3 regions of the Gordonia liuliyuniae genome follow, and region 1 is predicted to be linked to each of the others. Evidence: riboswitches for the same ligand, from Rfam matches in the RefSeq annotation. Region 1 holds a riboswitch; each other region holds the start of a gene.
The links. Region 1 has a riboswitch for S-adenosylmethionine ahead of L5G33_RS03665 (aminotransferase class V-fold PLP-dependent enzyme). Riboswitches for the same ligand answer to the same signal wherever they lie in the genome.
Positions count from the first base shown of each region.

Region 2: another riboswitch for S-adenosylmethionine. It lies ahead of L5G33_RS18005 (bifunctional o-acetylhomoserine/o-acetylserine sulfhydrylase); the one in region 1 lies ahead of L5G33_RS03665 (aminotransferase class V-fold PLP-dependent enzyme).
Region 3: another riboswitch for S-adenosylmethionine. It lies ahead of L5G33_RS01825 (2OG-Fe(II) oxygenase); the one in region 1 lies ahead of L5G33_RS03665 (aminotransferase class V-fold PLP-dependent enzyme).

Region 1 is NZ_JAKKOR010000002.1:169,094-171,290, reverse strand. Features, by position in the region: gene L5G33_RS03665 (aminotransferase class V-fold PLP-dependent enzyme) at 1-869, opposite strand, end outside; SAM riboswitch class IV at 886-998, opposite strand; gene L5G33_RS03660 (hypothetical protein) at 1,413-1,961, shown strand; gene L5G33_RS03655 (SPFH domain-containing protein) at 1,983-2,197, shown strand, end outside.
Region 2 is NZ_JAKKOR010000013.1:176,454-178,650, forward strand. Features, by position in the region: gene L5G33_RS17995 (sodium:solute symporter family protein) at 1-863, shown strand, start outside; gene L5G33_RS18000 (putative transporter small subunit) at 860-991, shown strand; SAM riboswitch class IV at 1,098-1,218, shown strand; gene L5G33_RS18005 (bifunctional o-acetylhomoserine/o-acetylserine sulfhydrylase) at 1,274-2,197, shown strand, end outside.
Region 3 is NZ_JAKKOR010000001.1:399,814-402,010, reverse strand. Features, by position in the region: gene L5G33_RS01830 (tRNA-dependent cyclodipeptide synthase) at 1-53, opposite strand, end outside; gene L5G33_RS01825 (2OG-Fe(II) oxygenase) at 53-883, opposite strand; SAM riboswitch class I at 1,009-1,098, opposite strand; gene L5G33_RS01820 (acyl-CoA dehydrogenase family protein) at 1,292-2,197, shown strand, end outside.

The DNA of each region.
Region 1 (2,197 bases):
GCAATCGACACCGCGCCGAGCACGTTCGGCGATCCCGCCTCGTGCCGCGCTGCGCCGGTGTGCCAGGCGACGTCGTCTATCCCGACGGTCGCGCTCGCGCCGCCGCCCGCGAGGTACGGCTCGGCGGCGTCGAGCCAGTCCGAGCGCCCGACGAGCACGCCTGCACCGAACGGCGCGTACAGCTTGTGTCCGGAGAACACCAGGTAGTCGACACCGAAGCTCGCGATCGACGTGGCGCGATGCGGCACGAGCTGAGCACCGTCGACGAGGATCCGCGCACCGTGCCGGTGTGCGAGTCCGGCGAGCCGCGCGATCGGCAGAACTTCGCCGGTCACGTTCGACGCGGCCGTCACCGCCAACAGCGCGGCGGGGGCCTTGGCTAATTCCGCGTCGAGCGCGAAGATCGTGTCGTCGATCGTCGGCTGCGACGACACCACACGCGCCAGCCCGGCCCGCGTCCACGGCAGCAGATTGGCGTGATGCTCAATGTCGAGGACCACCACATCGCCGGGTGTGATGCACGCGGCGAGGTTGATCGAGTCGGTGGTGTTGCGCGTGAAGACCACCGTGTCGTCCGCGCGGGCGCCCACGAACGACCGAACAGTCTCCCGGGCCTGCTCGTAGCGGGCGGTCGTGACCTGCGACAGGTGCCCGGCGCCGCGATGGACGCTCGCGTACTCGGCGAGCGCGCCTGCCAATCGATCGGCGACCGAGGTCAACGCGGGCGCCGACGCCGCATAGTCGAGGTTGGCGTATGTGACCGGCGATGCCGATCCGGTGATGGGCGCAGTCGCGTCTGCACCCACCACCGGGGCAAGGGCACGAATTCGGGCGGGACGGCACACGCGGGCGTCGAGGACAGCGGTCATGACGAGACTCCTAGAGATTCCACACTTGCCCGTGCCGGTCGACGCGGGCCGGGTCGTCACCCGGAGCACCCCACCGTGGCGGAGGGTTGCTGTCCAGCGAGCCGGGGCTTGTCGCTGGCACTCGTGACCCGTGGACAACGATCCCCTGTCCCCGTCGATCCGGCGATAGTTAAACGCACCGTGCGCGCAATATTCGTCATTCGATCGGCGGGCGGAAGGTCCCGGCGGTCACATCTGGCGGATAGAGTCGGAAAATGAACCGTAACGCCGTCGTCCGACTGCGTCCGATCCAATGGGGAAGGCCGAGCCGTGACGAACCCCTGGGGCCCGAACACTCCACGACCAGGTCCGCCCCAGTACGGTCCACCCCAATACGGTCCGTCACAGTACGGTCCACCCCAGGGTCGTCCCGGATCTGTTCCACCACAACAGTTTCCACCCCGGCCGCAGCTTCCGCCCCAGCTTCCGCCCCAGCCGCCATATCAGCAGTACGGGCAGTTCGCGTACCCGCCTCTGCCGCCGCGCAAATCACGGACTCCCCTGGTGCTCACCGCGATCGGCGTGGTGGCTGTCGCGGCGGTCGGCACCATCCTGCTCGTCGCCGCGCCGTGGAGTTCAAACGACTCCAGCGGGCCCCACCACGAGAGCGTCGCTCTCGACCATGGCGTGAGCGTCGACGTCGAGGTTCCAGCCGACTGGCGGATCGAACAGGGCGACTTCGACGGATCGAAGTCGATGATGCTGGTGCCGGCGACCGACGACCGCACCATCGCCCAGATCGACCGCGACGGTGACGCGATGGACGACGGTGGCACCGCCGAGCCCATCCATGCGCTGATCGGTATCGCCGACACTTGCGGATCATCGCTCAGTGATCTGTCGGCAGGCGAGTGGCGCCCGGACACCGACCAGGACACCGACGGCGGCGTCCAGACCTACCGTCACAGTGCGGTGACGCGCGTCGACACCACCTATTGCTTCCAGATCGTCGGCATCGACTTCGGTCGGTCGACGACGATGGAGTCCACCGCGTCCGACCTGACGCAGAAGCTCCTGGCGGACGACGCGATCACCGCGGCGAAAGCCACCTGACCCCGACCGAACGGAGACATCATGGGCATCATCGACAAGATGCGCGGAGAACTCGTCGACATCATCGAATGGGTCGACGACTCACGCTCGACACTCGCGTGGCGTTTCCCGCGCTACAACAACGAGATCAAGAACGGCGCACAGTTGATCGTGCGCGAAGGCCAGCAGGCGGTGTTCGTCTACCGCGGCAAGCTCGCCGACACATTCGCCCCCGGCCACTACGAGCTGACCACCGA
Region 2 (2,197 bases), on a different contig from region 1:
TGCTCGGCGTCCTCGCCCTGTACGCGGGTGTCGAGCCGATGGACGGCGACGTCAACAACCTGATTCCGCAGATGGCCGCCACCTATCTGCCCGCCGTACTGCTGTGCCTGTTCTTCATCATGATCATCGGCTCGCTCGCGTCGACGGCGGACGCCGACATGACCGCGCTCGCGTCCATCGTGATGGCCGACATCTACGGACAGAACATCGCGGGCAAGAAGCGGGCGAACCCCGCGACCATGGTCCTCATCGGCCGCATCACAATGGTCGTCGCGACCTGCGCCGCCCTCGTGTTCGCCGGCGCCAACCTGAACATCCTCGATCTGCTCGTCTTCGTCGGCGCGCTGTGGGGAGCCCTCGTGTTCCCGGTGATCTCGTCGTTCTACTGGAACCGCGTCACCAACATGTCGTTCAGCGTCGCGGTGGTCGTGGCTCTCGCCTTCTTCCTCCCGGTCCGCTTCTCGTGGATTTCGATGGACGGCGGCGTCGGCATCTTCTTCGACGTCCTGTCGACCATCGGCATCGGCGTGGTGCTCGGACTCATGGCGTTCGGCTTCTTCGGTAAGAAGCCTGCGCTCGTGATCGGCGTCGTCTCGACCGTGGTCGCGGCGCCGTTCGCGATCGGCTTCCTGCACCAGTACGCGGTTCTGTCCGGATCGCTGGTGGCGTACGCGGTCAGCACCATGGTGTGCGTCGGCCTGACCATGCTCAACACCGGCCCGCGCTTCGACTTCGCCACCATCGCCGTACGCACCGGCGACTTCGACGAACGTGAGGCCGAACCCGACCTCGACGCCGAACTGCACGACCTCGAAGCGGAGATTCCGCCTGTGACCACCACCCGAGAGGACGACGGCAAATGACCGGATTCTGGATGACCATCTACGTGCTGGTGTGGCCGCTCGTCACGTTGACCACCCTGAGCGTGATCGTGCGGGCCTTCTTCAAGGAATGGCGTCAGGCCCGCAAGGAGGGGCGCCCCATCGTCTGACCGCACCAACCCTCTAACACGCGGCACTGCCGTAGCGAAAGGGTTTAAGTTCAGGATGCTCGAGGCGTTCCCGCGGGCCCGCGCCGGTGAGATATTGTTCTCGACAGGTCATGAGTGTCAGCGAAGAGCCCCGGCTTGCTGACCGGCAACCCTCCAACCGCGGTGGGGTGCTCCGGGTGATGACCTGGCGGCAACGGGGCGCAGCTTCGTCGCCGCAAGCGCGGGTCCGAAGGTCGGACCCTCCAAGTGCGGGCTTCGGCCCCGCCGACCACAGAGAGAGTGATGACGTCTATGTCTGACGCCGCGAACTGGAGCTTCGAGACCGCCCAGGTTCATGCCGGGCAGGTGGCCGACACAACCACCAACGCTCGCGCCCTGCCGATCTACCAGACCACGTCGTACGTGTTCGACAACACCGAGCACGCTGCGAACCTGTTCGCACTCGCCGAGCCGGGCAACATCTACACGCGCATCATGAACCCGACGCAGGACGCTGTCGAGCAGCGCGTGGCCGCCCTTGAGGGCGGCGTCGCCGCACTGCTCGTGGCCTCCGGCATGGCCGCGACCACCTACGCGATCCAGAACATCGTCGAGAACGGCGGACACGTCGTGTCCAGCCCGCGTATCTACGGCGGCACGTTCAACCTGTTCCACTACACGCTGCCGAAGTTCGGCATCGAGGTGTCGTTCGTGGAGGATCCCGACGACCTCGAGTCGTGGAAGTCCGCGATCAAGTCGAACACGCGCGCCGTGTTCGCCGAGACGATCTCGAACCCGCACAACCAGATCCTCGACACCGCGGGCGTCGCGAAGGTCGCTCACGACGCGGGCATCCCGCTGATCGTCGACAACACCGTCGCCACCCCGTACCTGTTGAACCCGCTCAAGCACGGCGCCGACGTCGTCGTCCACTCGGCCACTAAATATCTTGGCGGACACGGAAACTCGATCGGTGGCGTCCTGGTCGACGGCGGCACGTTCGACTGGCGCGCGCAGCGCGACGGCCAGGACCTGTTCCCCGGCTTCACGACGCCGGACCCGAGCTACAACGGCGTCGTCTTCGCCGACCTTGGCGCCCCGGCATACGCACTGAAGGCCCGCACCCAACTGCTGCGCGACACGGGCGCCGCGATCTCCCCGTTCAACGCGTTCCTGCTGGCGCAGGGCATCGAGACGTTGAGCCTGCGCGTGGAGCGCCACGTCGCC
Region 3 (2,197 bases), on a different contig from region 1:
GCCGCCTTGTGCGACACCGAGCCGACGGGTGCGTCTGCGGTGGCGACGGACATCAGCTCCACACCGCCAGCGGTTGCTCGTCGGCACGGACACCGATGAAGAGTCCGATCGTCACGCGAGGCCGATCGGCGGACGGCGCGACCGCATGGACTCTGCGTGGATCGATGAAAATCGCCTCCCCCACAGTCGGCTTCACCGTCACCGCGGGCTCGCCGACGATGCTCCGGTCGACGCCCCAGGCACGGCCGCCGGACAGCTCGCGGTAGTCGTCTTCGGTGGGGAACGAATCCCAGATCTCGAGTTCGCCGCCGACGTCCGGCACGTCGAGGTACACGTTCACCGACAGCTGCCTGCGGATTCCGAGGCCCCCGTCCGGCAGGTTGCGTTGGACGTTGTCGGTGTGAGGCTCCAGGTCGACGCCCGCCTGCTGGTAGCGGACGACGCCCGCGAAGAACTTGCGACTTTCAGACTCGAGGAGGGTGGCTCCGAACGGCCAGGTCTCGTCGAGCAGGAGCCGAACGCTGTCGGACGGGTACGGGTAAGGCGCAGCGAGCGATCGCAGCGAACGCCGGTGGCCCGCCGCTTCGTCGAAGTACTCGGCCTCCTGCCCAGGACCGGTCTCGGAGAACGCATGTCCGATGCGCCTGAACTGTGGGTCAGTAGCGAGCGGCCCGTGATCGTCCCGTCCGACGAACACCCTGCGCAGCCCGTCGAGGGCGTCGGCTTCGATCAGTCCCGTGATACGCACGGCGTAGACGTCGCCTTTGAGCAACTGAAGCAGATGGTCGGCGGAGAAGTCATCCGCCGCCGTGGTCGCGACGCGCGGATGCTCGTCAGCGGTCCCACCCAGGCCGTCTACCCGGGTATCGAATGTCGTGGTCATCGTGCACCTCCCCTGTCCGGACCGTCGCCGGACTTCGTTCGATCTCGATCGGTCCAGGGGCCCTGGACCGGCACACGTCGATCGATCACGAGCGGGCGAAGAACCGGCAGAGTCGCCCGGTGGCGGGTTCATCGTCTCTGGCATTAGCACCTTGTGGAGGATCCACGGTTGCTGCGGCGTCAAAGAGCCAGTCTCTCGGCCGCTCGTGATGAATGTCTGTGCATTGGAAACCTATGCGCGGCACTGCTTTCCCATCAATGGCCGACACCGCGCTCGCCGGATTCCCGCGCAGGTCGGAGCCTATTAATCGGCGCGCACGTAATCCTGGGTCTTCTCACCGTCGGAACAGAATGCTACGTTCGTGTAGGAACTGGTCCTACACCACCGTAGGAATCTGAGAAGGGCACCATGGAGATCTTCAATCCGACGACGCACACGTTCGACGAGTTCGACACTGCGACGCAGCGCATCCTGCGCAAGACCGTCGACTACTTCGAGGACCTCGGCAAGGCACGGCTGCTTGCCGACACCCGAGACCGGATCTGGTACCAGGACTTCCTCGACTTCAACCGGCGCGAGCGGGTGTTCGCCACTTTCCTGACACCGAAGGCACTCGCCGACGGCGATCGCGACAAGCGGTGGGACACCGCGCGCAACGCCCGGATGAGTCAGATCCTCGGCTTCTACGGCATGCAGTACTGGTACGTATGGCAGGTCACCGTGCTTGGTCTGATGCCGATCTGGCAGAGCACCAATGCGGCCGCGAAGAAGCGTGCGGTGGCCCTCCTGGACGACGGCGACATCTTCGCGTTCGGACTGTCGGAAAAAGAGCACGGCGCGGACGTCTACTCCACCGACATGCTGCTCGAACCCGGCGACGGCGGATTCACCGCGAACGGCGGCAAGTACTACATCGGCAACGGCAACCAGGCGCGGATGGTGTCGGTGTTCGGGCGACGGTCCGACACACCCGTCATCGACTCTGCGGACTCCACCCGCCGGATCTCCGACGACGAGTACGCCGGCTACATGTTCTTCGCCGCCGACTCGCAGCACGCGAACTACCGGCTGCACAAGAACGTCGTCGACTCGCAGATGTACGTCGCGGCGTTCGATCTGCACGACTATCCAGTCGCGTCCGACGACGTGCTCCACACCGGCCGCGCCGCCTTCGACGCGGCGATGAACACGGTGAACGTCGGAAAGTTCAACCTGGGTTTCGGGGCTGTGGGCGCGTGCGAGAACGCGATGTTCGAGGCGTTGACGCACGCCGACAACCGCATCCTCTTCGGTCACCGGGTGACTGAGTTCCCT